One region of the Lentzea sp. NPDC003310 genome, then DNA from elsewhere that is predicted to be linked to it. Evidence: riboswitches for the same ligand, from Rfam matches in the RefSeq annotation. Region 1 holds a riboswitch; each other region holds the start of a gene.
The links. Region 1 has a riboswitch for glycine ahead of gcvT (glycine cleavage system aminomethyltransferase GcvT). Riboswitches for the same ligand answer to the same signal wherever they lie in the genome.
Positions count from the first base shown of each region.

Region 2: another riboswitch for glycine. It lies ahead of gcvH (glycine cleavage system protein GcvH); the one in region 1 lies ahead of gcvT (glycine cleavage system aminomethyltransferase GcvT).
Region 3: another riboswitch for glycine. It lies ahead of gcvP (aminomethyl-transferring glycine dehydrogenase); the one in region 1 lies ahead of gcvT (glycine cleavage system aminomethyltransferase GcvT).

Region 1 covers NZ_JBEXNC010000017.1:232,379-236,731, reverse strand. The annotation lists gene ABZX02_RS32600 (CaiB/BaiF CoA-transferase family protein) at 1-104, shown strand, start outside; gene ABZX02_RS32595 (hypothetical protein) at 442-621, shown strand; gene ABZX02_RS32590 (transcriptional regulator) at 786-1,277, shown strand; gene ABZX02_RS32585 (hypothetical protein) at 1,484-1,837, shown strand; gene ABZX02_RS32580 (DUF3817 domain-containing protein) at 1,852-2,154, shown strand; glycine riboswitch at 2,200-2,290, shown strand; gene gcvT (glycine cleavage system aminomethyltransferase GcvT) at 2,479-3,573, shown strand; gene glyA (serine hydroxymethyltransferase) at 3,587-4,353, shown strand, end outside.
Region 2 covers NZ_JBEXNC010000002.1:19,786-24,138, forward strand. The annotation lists gene ABZX02_RS02730 (MFS transporter) at 1-50, shown strand, start outside; gene ABZX02_RS02735 (TetR/AcrR family transcriptional regulator) at 60-740, shown strand; gene ald (alanine dehydrogenase) at 795-1,907, opposite strand; glycine riboswitch at 2,133-2,226, shown strand; gene gcvH (glycine cleavage system protein GcvH) at 2,289-2,672, shown strand; gene ABZX02_RS02750 (L-serine ammonia-lyase) at 2,701-4,065, shown strand; gene ABZX02_RS02755 (helix-turn-helix domain-containing protein) at 4,067-4,353, opposite strand, start outside.
Region 3 covers NZ_JBEXNC010000013.1:122,756-127,108, forward strand. The annotation lists gene ABZX02_RS26795 (bifunctional nuclease family protein) at 1-252, shown strand, start outside; gene ABZX02_RS26800 (MerR family transcriptional regulator) at 632-1,198, shown strand; gene ABZX02_RS26805 (Clp protease N-terminal domain-containing protein) at 1,274-2,242, shown strand; glycine riboswitch at 2,299-2,395, shown strand; glycine riboswitch at 2,399-2,496, shown strand; gene gcvP (aminomethyl-transferring glycine dehydrogenase) at 2,546-4,353, shown strand, end outside.

The DNA of each region.
Region 1 (4,353 bases):
CGCCCCCGGTCCCGCCGGGGACGAACACCGCGGAAGTGCTTGCCGACATGGGTGTGGCAGAGGACCGGATTATGGAACTGAGGCGGTCTGGAGTAATTGGATGAATGGTCGGGTGCGTATTAAAGGCGCCACGACGGCGTGACGGTGCGTGATCGGGCACGGTCGGCATCCGGGTGAGCCCCGGTGCAACAGTCCTTCTTCCAAGCTGTGGGATGCGAGGGTGTCCGTGTTCACCTCGTGCCCAGGACATCGGCGCTGCTGAGGCCCGTCTTTAGCCGCCATTCGGGTGACATTGGACGTCGTGCAGGCGTGCGTCCCTGGCGGATCCTGTGACGAGTTTGGCGTGGTCGTTGTTCATCGGCCGGGTGAATGAGGGACCATGACGGGTGACACGGGCGGTCGGCCGCCCGACCGGTGAACGACACGGACGGAGAGGTACCTGTGAACCTCAAGAAGGTGCTAGTGCTGGCGGGCGTCGCGCTGGTGCTGTTCCTCCTGATCACCCAGCCCGAGCAGTCCGCTTCGGCGGTGCAGCAGGTCCTCGGCTGGCTGCGTCAGGGCGCGGAGTCGATCATCACCTTCGTCCGCAGCCTCTTCGGGACGGCCACCCCGCTCAGCTAGTCACGGACGGTGATCTTCAGCCCTCCGCGTTGCGCCGGACGGGTGGAATGAGGCCAATCACGCACTGGTAACGGGTGTTCTGGGGATTCAGGGTCTGGCGATTGTCAGACCTACCGAATACCTTCCGCTGCAATGGCCGATCCCCGACCGACGAGGAGGCATTGATGGTCGAGGACTCCGGGGTCCACGAGCTGTTGCAGCAGTGGGCGGCTGAACGGTCTGACGACGCAGAGATGCAGGAGGTGAACCGGATCAAGAACGCGTGGCTCGCGGAGGCTCCCCCCTCGGCGCCCGGCATCCCCGTGCAGCGGGGAGGCAGGAGTGGGTCGCGTGGCTTGGTCAAGGTCGACTCGGCGGATCCGGCCTACGTGGCCGCGATGCGCAAGCGGGCGCCGGAGGCACCCGAGGCACTGCTCGCCGCCGCGGCGAGCTACTGGCAGCTGGTGGGCGACGTCGCCGAGGCCGAGCAGTGGTGGGACGCGGGCATCAGCCCGTTGGACCAGCGCGCGCTCGACTACCGCGCGGCCGGCCTCACGCCTGCCGACCTCGGGAGGCGCCTGGGACCGATGACGGTTCTCCAGCACCTTCGTCGTGGCTCCGCCGCGGCCTGGTGCGTCGCACGTCTGCAGAGGCAGCGCCGGGACGGCGTGGCGTAGTAGCGGAACGGGCTGTCGGAGGCGGCAGCCCTGTATCCACTCGTTGAACGGGCACGCGCGTCCGTGCGGGGCGCGCTCGCCGAACGTTCGTCCGCCGTGTTCCTCAGCTGAGGGCCGAGGCCCTCACACCCCACGGGGTGGCCTCCATCAGGAGGCCTCACCCAAGTAGTCTTGAGGTCGTGCGCGGCCTCCTTACCCCCCAACGTGTGCTGATCGCGCTCGCCTGTCTGGCGGCGTTGATCGTCTGTTGCGGGCTCGCCTGGTGGCAGTGGCAGCGCTTCGAGTCCGCCAGCGGCACGTTCCAGAACCTCGGGTACGTGCTCCAGTGGCCGCTCTTCGGCCTCTTCCCCCTCTTCATGGTGTGGCGCTTCCGCAAGCTCGCGCGCGAACGCCGTGACGAGGCTCTCTCACCCGAGCCGGTTGCAGCCGCTCCTTCGCCGGTAAGTACGGTTGTCGCCGTCAAACCCGCGCCTGTCGAGCAGTTCGACGATGACGAAGACGCGGAGCTCGCGGCCTACAACCGCATGCTCGCGGACCTCAACGCGCGGGACGGTCGTTGAGCGAAGGCGGGCAGATGAAGGGTGCGTTGACCCGGTTCAGGGTCATGGCTTACGTGGTCGGAGTCTTCCTGCTGCTCCTGGTCGTGGCGATGGTGCTCAAGTACGCCGCGGACATGGGTGGCGCGATGAAGGTCGTCGGCCCGATCCACGGCTTCCTCTACGCCATCTACCTGGTGCTTTCGGTCGACCTGGCGCTGAAGCTCCGGTGGTCGATCAAGGGCACCCTGCTGGTGCTGCTCGCCGGCACGATCCCGTTCCTGTCCTTCTGGGCGGAGCGCAAGGTGGTCGAGAAGACCGCTCAGGGCGTGCCGTTGTGACGTTTGGCCTGCTAGCGTCTGGGGCTACCAACTGAACACGGCCGTCGATGTCGCGCGGGAGAGCTCCCTTGAGTGGGAGCACCGTAGGAGCAACTCCTCCCCGGAATCTCTCAGGTACAGGTACCGCGCGACGCAGGCAACTCTGAAAAGCAGGCTGCTCGGCAGCCTCGCCCACGGTGCAAACCACTGCGGTGGTGAAGCTCTCAGGCTCATGACAGAGGGGGAGGCTCGCTCTAGTGAGGAGTCTCCGATGGACCGTGTCATTCTTCTGATGCCTCAGCCGGCCGCGTCCGGCTCTTCGGCGCACCCTGGAGGAGCGTTCTGATGTCCCGCCTCACGCCTCTGAACGCCGAGCACGAGCAGCTCGGCGCGATGTTCACCGACTTCGCGGGCTGGCGGATGCCGCTGCGCTACTCGTCCGAGCTCGCGGAGCACCACGCCGTGCGCCAGACCGCGGGCCTGTTCGACCTCACGCACATGGGTGAGATCGTGCTGACCGGTCCGCAGGCGGGGGAGGCCCTCGACTTCGCGCTCGTCGGCCACATCTCCGCGCTCGCGGTCGGCAAGGCGCGCTACACGATGATCACGCAGGCCGACGGCGGCGTGATCGACGACCTGATCGTGTACCGCCTCGGCGACGAGGAGTTCATGGTCGTCGCGAACGCCTCCAACGCTTCAGTGGTGGCTGAAGCACTGGTCGAGCGCGCCGCCGGGTTCGACACCGTCGTCACCGACAAGTCCACGGACTACGCGCTGATCGCGATCCAGGGCCCGAAGTCGGTCGAGATCCTTTCGGGCCTCACCGACACGGACCTCTCGACGGTCAAGTACTACGCCTCCTACCCCTCCACGGTCGCCGGCGTCGACGCGCTGCTCGCCCGCACCGGCTACACCGGCGAGGAGGGCTTCGAGCTGTTCGTCGCGCCCGCCGACGCGTCCGCCGTGTGGGCAGCGCTGCTCGAGGCCGGGCAGGCGCACGAGCTCAAGCCGTGCGGTCTCGGCTGCCGCGACACGCTGCGCCTCGAAGCCGGGATGCCCTTGTACGGCAACGAGCTCACGACGTCGCTCACGCCCTACAACGCGAACCTCGGCCGCGTCGTGAAGCTCGACAAGCCGGGCGACTTCGTGGGCCGCGACGCGCTCGCCAAGGTCGCCGAGTCCGGTGTGGACTCGGTCCTGGTCGGGCTGAAGACCCCCGAGCGCCGTGCCCCGCGCCACGGGTACGCGGTGCTGAACGGCGACGAGGTCGTGGGCGAGGTGACGTCGGGCGCGCTGTCCCCGACCCTCGGCTATTCCGTCGCCATGGCCTACGTGACCAAGGCCAGTGCCGAGCCGGGCACCCAGTTGCTGGTGGACGTCCGCGGCAAGAAGCAGCCGGTCGAGGTCGTCGCACTTCCGTTCTACAAGCGCGCCAAGTAGGGAGTTCTTCCAGATGTCCGACCAGTTCAACGCTTCCCTCGCGGAGTACGACCCCGAGGTCGCCGAGGCCGTCGCGGCCGAGCTGGCGCGCCAGCAGGGCACGCTCGAGATGATCGCCTCGGAGAACTTCACGCCCGTGTCGGTCCTGCAGGCGCAGGGCTCGGTGCTGACGAACAAGTACGCCGAGGGCTACCCCGGCCGCCGCTACTACGGCGGCTGCGAGCACGTGGACGTCGTCGAGCGCCTCGCCATCGAGCGCATCAAGTCGCTCTTCGGCGCGGGCTTCGCGAACGTGCAGCCGCACTCGGGCGCGCAGGCCAACGCGGCCGCGATGTTCGCGCTGCTCCAGCCCGGCGACACGATCCTCGGCCTGGACCTCGCGCACGGCGGTCACCTGACCCACGGCATGCGGATCAACTTCTCCGGCAAGCTCTACAACGTCGTGCCGTACCACGTCGCCGACTCCGACGGCCGTGTCGACATGGCCGAGGTCGAGCGCCTGGCGCAGGAGCACCGCCCGAAGCTGATCGTCGCGGGCTGGTCCGCCTACCCGCGCCAGCTGGACTTCGCCGAGTTCCGCCGCATCGCGGACTCGGTCGAGGCCTACCTGATGGTCGACATGGCGCACTTCGCCGGCCTCGTCGCCGCCGGTCTGCACCCGTCGCCCGTGCCGCACGCGCACGTCACGACGACCACGACCCACAAGACCCTCGGCGGTCCGCGTGGTGGCGTGATCCTGTCGAACGAGGCCGACATCGCCAAGAAGATCAACTCGGCGGT
Region 2 (4,353 bases), on a different contig from region 1:
CCGTGTTTATGGGAGGTGTTGTGGCCAGCGTGTTGCTGCGGCGTGCCTAGGATCGCGATGTGGAGAGCGTGTGGTTCGGCAAGCCCAGGCCCGGCAGCGGCCAGCCCCTCGGCCTGAGCCGGGAGGCCATCGTCCGCAAGGCGATGGAGATGCTGGACGCCGACGGCCTGGCGAAGCTGTCCATGCGCAAGCTCGCGGCGGCGCTCGGCGCGGCGCCCATGTCGCTGTACTGGCACGTGCCGACGAAGGACGCGCTGATCGAGCTCTGCCTCGACGAGGTCTACGGCGAGTTCCCGCTGCCGGGCCCGGACGACGACTGGGAGACGGCGGTGCGCGGGATGATGCACGCGATGCGTCATCTCGCGCACAAGCACCCGTGGTGGATCCGCGGTCAGGGCGAGTTCAACAGCATCGGCCCCAAGGCCGTGGCGATGAGCGACGCGATGCTCACGACCATGCTGGGGGCCGGCCTGTCGCTGGGCGCGGCGGCGCAGTCGATCTCGACGATCTCCAGCTTCGCCGTGGGGTACTCGATCGCGGAGGTCAACTTCGTCGCCCGCGGTGGGATGGACTCGCCCCCGCCCGACCTGGCGAAGATCGCCGACCTGCACCGGGAGAAGCACCCGAACTACGTGAAGATGCTGGACGTGCAGGAGATCTGGACGCTCGAGGGGCAGTTCGAGTTCGGGCTGGACTGCGTGATCGACGGCATCAAGGCGCGCGTCGCCGCCCTCAGATAGGCGAAACCCCCGCAGCGATTCACGCGTGCGGGGGCTTCCTCATTCAGTTGGCTTTCAGATCACGGACTCGAGCGGCGTGTGCGGCAGGCCGGTCGCCTCGGCCACCGGGCCGTTGGTCAGCTTGCCGGCGTGCGCGTTGAGGCCCAGGGCGAGCGAACGGTCGTCCTTGAGCGCCTTCTCCCAGCCCTTGTCGGCCAGCGCGACCGCGTACGGCAGCGTCACGTTGGTCAGCGCGTAGGTCGAGGTGCGCGGCACGGCGCCCGGCATGTTCGCGACGCAGTAGAACACCGAGTTGTGGACCTCGTAGGTCGGCTCGGCGTGCGTGGTGGCGCGCGAGTCCTCGAAGCAACCGCCCTGGTCGATCGCGATGTCGACGAGCACCGAGCCCGGCTTCATCTCGGCGACCAGCGCGTTCGAGACCAGCTTCGGCGCGGCGGCACCGGGGACGAGCACGGCGCCGATGACCAGGTCGGCCTCGCGGACGGCCTGCTCGATCGCGAACGAGTTCGACGCGAGCGTGCGCAGGCGGCCCTGGAACTGGGCGTCGATCTGGCGCAGGCGGTCGACGTTGGTGTCGAGGATCTGCACGTCCGCGCCCATGCCGACGGCGATCGTGGCGGCGTTGATGCCCGCCACGCCGCCGCCGATCACGACCACGCGGGCCGGGGCGACACCGGGGACGCCACCGGGCAGCACGCCGCGGCCGCCGGAGGGCTTCATCAGGATGAACGCGCCGACCTGCGGGGCGAGCCTGCCCGCGACCTCGGACATCGGGGCGAGCAGCGGCAGCGCGCGGTTCGGCAGCTGCACGGTCTCGTACGCGATGGCCGTCGTGCCGGACGCGAGCAGCGCCTCGGTCAGCGGCTTGTCGGCGGCGAGGTGCAGGTACGTGAAGAGGGTCTGGCCGGCGCGCAGGCGGGGGTACTCCTCCGCGATCGGCTCCTTGACCTTGAGGACCATGTCACCCTCGGCCCAGACGTCGTCGGCCGACGCGAGGATCTTCGCGCCCGCGGCGAGGTACTCCTCGTCGGTGATCGCGGAGCCCAGACCGGCGCCCTGCTCGACGAACACGTCGTGCCCGCGGCTCGTCAGCTCGTGCGCACCGGCAGGGGTGAGAGCGACGCGGTACTCGTGGTTCTTGATCTCGCGGGGAACTGCGATCCGCACGATGACTCCTCCGTTCGGTGGCCGACATCTCACAATGTGGGGCAGTCGGAAGGTCATGTCACTGTGCGGATCGCACTATCCGGGCACCCCGCGATTGTTCACTTGGGACAGAGCGACCTGAGCGTGGTTCGCGTTCCACTCGACGGTCTCGCGTTGACACTCGGCGGGGGCCGCACATAGCGTTCGGCCCGGACAACTGAACACCGGCCGCGGCGCGCGAGCGCCAGAACCCGCGTGGGAGAGACCTCGACGAGCGCAGTCGGGGCGCCGAAGGGGCAAGCTCCCGCACACTCTCAGGCAGCAAGACCACTCGGGGTAGGCAACTCTGCACGGCGGAGGGGGCGCAAGTTTCCTGCATCCGTCACAGCCAGAGGAGTCGCCGTGGAGTTCCCCGACAACCTGCTCTACACCGTCGAGCACGAGTGGGTCGACTGGACGCCGGGTACCCAGGACCCGCTGACCTGCGGAATCACCGAGTACGCCGCCGACGCCCTCGGCGACATCGTGTACGTGCAGCTGCCCGAGGTCGGTGCCAAGGTCGTCACCAACGCCGTCTGCGGCGAGCTCGAGTCCACCAAGTCCGTCAGTGACCTGTTCTCGCCCGTCACCGGCGAGGTCATCGAGGTCAACGACGCCGTCGTCCAGGACCCGGCGATCGTCAACAGCGACCCGTACGGCGAGGGCTGGCTGTTCAAGGTCCGCGTCGACTCGGCGGAGAACCTGCTCACCGCGGCGAAGTACGCCGAGCTCACCAACACTGACTGACCGCCCCACCACCACGAAGGACTGATCAGTGGCGATCAGCGTTTTCGACCTGTTCTCCGTCGGCATCGGACCGTCGAGCTCCCACACCGTCGGCCCGATGCGCGCGGCCGCGATGTTCGTCGACAAGCTCGGCGACCGCCTGTCCACAGTGGACCGCGTGCACGTCCAGCTGTTCGGCTCGCTCGGCGCCACCGGGCACGGCCACGGCAGCCCCAAGGCCGTGTTCCTCGGCCTGGAGGGCAACCTCCCCGAGGAGGTCGACCCGTCCGTCGCGGCGGAACGCGTCGAGGAGATCATCTCCGGCGGCCGGCTGAAGCTCGGCGGCACGCACGAGATCGGCTTCACGCACGACCGCGACCTCGTCATGCACCGCCGCAAGTCACTCCCGTTGCACCCCAACGGGATGAGCTTCGAGGCGTTCAGCGGCGGCAAGCCGGTCGAGCACGCCGTCTACTACTCGATCGGCGGCGGCTTCGTCGTCGACGAGAACGCGAGCGGCACCGACCGGATCAAGCCGGACACCACGCCGTTGCCGCACCCGTTCCTGACCGGCGACCAGCTCCTCGCGCGCTGCCGCGAGACCGGCCTGTCGATCAGCGAGATCATGATGGCCAACGAGCTGTCGTGGCGCACGGAAACCGAGGTGCGGGAAGGACTCCTGCACATCTGGCACGTCATGCAGGAGTGCGTCGAACGCGGCTGCACCGAGCACGGCACCCTGCCCGGCGGCCTGAAGGTCCGCCGCCGCGCCGCCGAGATGCGCAAGCGCTTGGAGAGCGAGCACTTCGTCACCGACCCGCTGCGGGTCATGGACTGGGTCACGCTCTTCGCGCTCGCGGTCAACGAGGAGAACGCGGCGGGCGGCCGCGTCGTCACCGCGCCGACCAACGGCGCGGCCGGCATCGTCCCGGCGGTCCTGCACTACTACACGAAGTTCGTGCCGGGAGCGAACGACGACGGCGTGGTCAGGTTCCTGCTCACGGCGGGCGCGATCGGCGTGCTGTTCAAGGAGAACGCCTCGATCTCCGGCGCCGAGGTCGGCTGCCAGGGCGAGGTCGGCTCGGCCTGCTCGATGGCCGCGGGCGGCCTGGCCGAGGTGCTCGGCGGCACCCCGGAACAGGTCGAGAACGCCGCCGAGATCGCCATGGAGCACAACCTGGGCCTCACGTGCGACCCGATCGGCGGCCTGGTGCAGATCCCGTGCATCGAGCGCAACGCCGTCGCGTCCATCAAGGCCATCACGGCGGTGCGGATGGCGTTGCGGGGCGACGGCTCGCACTTCGTGTCGCTCGACAAGGTCATCAAGACCATGCGCGACACCGGCAAGGACATGTCGGTGAAGTACAAGGAAACCGCTCGCGGCGGACTCGCCGTGAACGTGATCGAGTGCTGACTCAGCGAGCGTCGTAGGCGGCCTGCGCCGCCAGCACCTCGGGCATGCGCGCCTCCAGCAGTTGGATGAGCGCGAGCAGCCTGTCCGCCGTCTCGCGCCCGAGCGGCGTCAGGCTGTAGTCGACACGCGGCGGGTTCGTGTTCTGGGCTTCCCGGTGCACGAGCCCGTCGCGTTCGAGCGCCTGCAACGTCTGGGACAGCATCTTCTCGCTGACCCCGTCGACGCGGCGGCGCAGTTCGTTGAACCTCAGCGGGCCGTCCACGAGCACGCCCAGCGTGAGGCCGCCCC
Region 3 (4,353 bases), on a different contig from region 1:
GTGAGGATCACCGATCTGCAGGAGGGCACGTTCTTCGCGGAGCTCGTGTTCGACGGCGACGTGCGGGTGTCCGCGCGGCCCTCGGACTCGGTGGCGCTGGCGTTGCGCGTGGGGGTGCCGATCCACGCCGAGGAGTCGGTGCTGGCCGAGGCCGGCCTGATCATCCCGGACGAGCAGGAGGACGAGGTCGAGAAGTTCCGCGAGTTCCTCGACTCGGTCTCCCCCGAGGACTTCCGCGGAGCGGATACATAGGCACTGTCGCGGAGCGGACACATAGGCACCGTCGCGGGGCAGACTCGCGGTGCGACGCCTGGGACGCCTGTGAGTGAGTTTCGGTGCGTCGCACTCCGTCTCGTATGGGCTGTCGAACGTTCGTTTGGACGTCACCCGACAGGACTACTTTAGGTCGTTATTCTCGCTAAACGATCACTAAACGTCACCTGAACGTCCTAGTTCGGGTGACGGTATGACCCTCCACCTCAGGTTGAGGGTCGTCGCTCCCCGCGCGTCGCGTTGACCTGCCATCGGACCGGTCTTACCGTCGAACTCGAGTGGACGTCGCCGCTTCGCGAGAGTGGACGCGGCGGCTTGACGGTCATGAGTTTCGTGGCCGTTCCGAGGGGAGGCAGGCGTGGTCGAGGAAGCGCCCTTGAGGGCCGAATCCGGGCTGCAGGGTGAACTGTTCCCGGACTCCTCGCTGCCGGACGAGCTCGTCGGTTACCGAGGACCCGCGGCGTGCCAGATCGCGGGCATCACGTACCGGCAGCTCGACTACTGGGCAAGGACAGGGCTGGTCGCCCCGACGGTGCGGATGGCGCACGGCTCGGGCAGCCAGCGGCTGTACTCCTTCAAGGACATCCTGGTCCTCAAGGTCGTGAAGCGACTGCTGGACACCGGCGTCTCGCTGCAGAACATCCGGGTCGCGGTCGACCACCTGCGCCGCCGCGGCGTGCAGGACCTGGCGAGGATCACGCTCTTCTCCGACGGCACCACGGTCTACGAGTGCACCTCGCCGGAGGAGGTCGTCGACCTGCTGCAGGGCGGTCAGGGCGTGTTCGGCATCGCGGTGAGCGGTGCGATGCGCGAGATCTCCGGCACGATCCACGAGTTCCCGGCCGAACGTGCGGACGGCGTCGAGATCGCGCCGATGACCGAGGACGAGCTGACCCGCCGCCGGCGCGAGCGCGCCACCGGCTGATCATGGCCGACCGGCCGTCCCCGGTGGCCGGTCGGCAGCAGCGCGTGGCCGATCGGCGTCCCTACCGTCACGGTCATGACGCACACCCCTTCGTCGCAGGTCGTCAAAGTCCTCGCCGCGGCAGTGCAGCGCGCGTTCCGCCTGGAGTTCGGCTTCCTCGGCACTGAGAACCTGCTGATCTCGCTGATCGACACCACCGGTCCCGGCCGCAAGCTCGGCGTGAGGTCGCTGCGGGCGCAGGCGATGGCACGCGGCACCGAGCACTGGGCGGGCGACGACGGCGGCGTCGTTCCCGAGGCTGATCCGGACGTCACGGCGTTGATGAACGCCGCCTGCGACCATGCCCGCGTGGACACCGTTCTGCCGGTCAGTCGCGCACTGGAGGCGTGTCTCCGTACGGCGATCACGGAAGCGGGCGACGGCGTGCTCACCACGACCCACCTCTCTCTCGCGCTGCTGGCTCAGGACACGGGACGTGCGGCCGACCTGTTCGTCCTGCGCGGGGTGGACGTCGAGGAGACGGCTGCCGCGGTGCGCGCCGACGCCGCGCGGACCTACGCGGAGGTCGAGGAGGCGCCCGCGGTCTGGTTGCTGCGCAAGGCGGGCGCGCTGGAGGGGGAGTCCGGCGGCGGGTACGTGCGCTGGCTGACGCGGCTCGTCGCACGCGGTCAGGGACTGGGCGGGCCGGTGCTGACCGTCGTGCGCAACGAGGCCGAACGGCTCGCGGTCGCCGCCCGGCGCGACCTCTCCTCCCGCGACCTGGTGGCGGCGGTGCTGACGGTCGACGAGCAGGTGCGGGTCGCGGGCCGGACCCTGAAGCCGGAGTTCGAGTCGGGTGGCGCGGCGGCGTTGCGCGCGGCCGGCGTCGACCTGGAGGCGTTGCCCCGGGGCGGGTCCGTCGAACGGGCGGTGGAACGGGCGAAGCTCGTCGCGGCCCGGAGCGGGGACGCCGTGGTGGGCACCCGCCACCTGCTCGTGGCGCTGCGGGACGACCCCGCCGACCCCGTCGCGCCGGCGCTCGCCGGTCTCGCCACTGAGACGTAGGTCGCGTCCCTAGCGACTACCCGGGCTGCCTGCGGGTATTCTTCTCGGGTAGTCGCTGAACTCAGGCGGGAGAGACCGGGTCGCAGAGCCCGGCGCCGAAGGAGCAAGTCCCTCCCCGGGAACCTCTCAGGCATCCAGGACCGCCGAGTGAGACGCCTCTGGAAAGTGGATCCCCGCAAGGGATCCCGCCGACGGTGAAAGCCCGTTCTCGCAACGGGTGAACCTCTCAGGCGCCCCTCGGGGTACGGACAGAGCGGGGAGGGCACCAGGACACGTGTGCCCGCAGCCCCCCGGAGGCGTTTGATGACGCAGGACCGCATTCCGCTCGCCGCTCTCGAGCACGGCACCCCGTTCGCCGACCGCCACGTCGGCCCGCGCCCCGCCGAACTCGCGCGCATCCTCGACGTCATCGGCGTCGGGTCGCTGGAGGAGCTGGCGCAGCACGCGGTGCCTTCGTCCATCCACGAGCGCGACCTCGTGCTGGACCTGCCCGCCCCGGCCACCGAGACCGAGGCGCTCGCGGAGCTGCGCGAGCTCGCGTCGCAGAACCGCCCGATGACCCAGATGATCGGTCTCGGCTACTACGACACCGTGACGCCGGGCGTGATCCTGCGCAACGTCCTGGAAAGCCCCGCCTGGTACACGGCCTACACGCCGTACCAGCCGGAGATCTCGCAGGGCCGCCTCGAAGCGCTGCTGAACTTCCAGACCATGGTGGGCGACCTGACGGGCCTGCCGACCGCGAACGCGTCCATGCTGGACGAGTCGACCGCCGCCGCCGAGGCGATGACGCTGGTGCGCCGCGCCGGCAAGTCCAAGTCGAACAAGTTCGTCGTCGACGCCGACACGCTGCCGCAGACGCTCGCCGTCATCGAGACGCGTGCCGAGCCGCTCGGCATCGAGATCGTCGTCGCCGACCTGTCGCAGGGCATCGAGGGTCTGGGCCTCGGCGGTGACTTCTACGGCGTGCTGCTGTCCTACCCCGGCGCGTCCGGTGTGGTGCGCGACCAGAAGGCGCTGATCGAGGAGATCCACGCCGCCGGTGCGCAGGCCGTCGTGGTCGCCGACCTGCTCGCGCTGACGCTGCTGCGCGCGCCGGGCGAGATCGGCGCGGACGTCGTCGTCGGCACCACCCAGCGCTTCGGCGTCCCGATCGGCTTCGGTGGCCCGCACGCCGGTTACATGGCCGTCCGGTCCGGTCTGGAGCGCCAGCTGCCCGGCCGTCTCGTCGGCGTCTCCGTCGACTCGGACGGCTCGCTGGCCTACCGCCTCGCGCTCCAGACGCGCGAGCAGCACATCCGCCGTGAGAAGGCCACGTCCAACATCTGCACCGCGCAGGTGCTGCTGGCCGTGATCGCGTCCATGTACGCCGTCTACCACGGTCCCGAGGGCCTGAGGTCGATCGCGACCCGCGTGCACCGCCTGGCCACCGTGCTCGCCACGGGCCTGTGCGAGGCCGGGCTGGACGTCGTGCACGGCGAGTTCTTCGACACCGTCGAGGTCCGCGTCGAGGGTCGTGCCGCCGAGGTCGTCGCGAAGGCCCGCGAGGCCGGCATCAACCTCCGTCTCGTGGACGCCGACGTCGTCGCGATCGCCTGCGACGAGAAGACGACCCGCGCGCACGTCATCGCCGTGTGGAACGCGTTCGGTGTCACGGGTGCCGACGTGGACGCGATCGACGCCGACACCGCCGACGGCATCCCGGCCGACCTGCGCCGCACCTCGGACTACCTGACCCACCCGGTCTTCCACGCGCACCGCTCGGAGACGGCCCTGCTGCGCTACCTGCGCGCGCTGTCCGACAAGGACGTCGCCCTGGACCGCAGCATGATCCCGCTCGGCTCCTGCACGATGAAGCTGAACGCCACCGCGGAGATGGAGTCCATCACGTGGCCGGAGTTCTCGACGCTGCACCCGTTCGCGCCGGTCGAGGACGCCGCCGGGCTGCTGAAGATCGTGTCCGACCTGGAGGCGTGGCTCGCCGAGGTCACCGGCTACGACGCCGTCTCGCTGCAGCCGAACGCCGGCTCGCAGGGTGAGTTCGCCGGCCTGCTCGCGATCCGCGCGTACCACCGCGCGAACGGCAACGAGGCTCGCGACGTCTGCCTCAT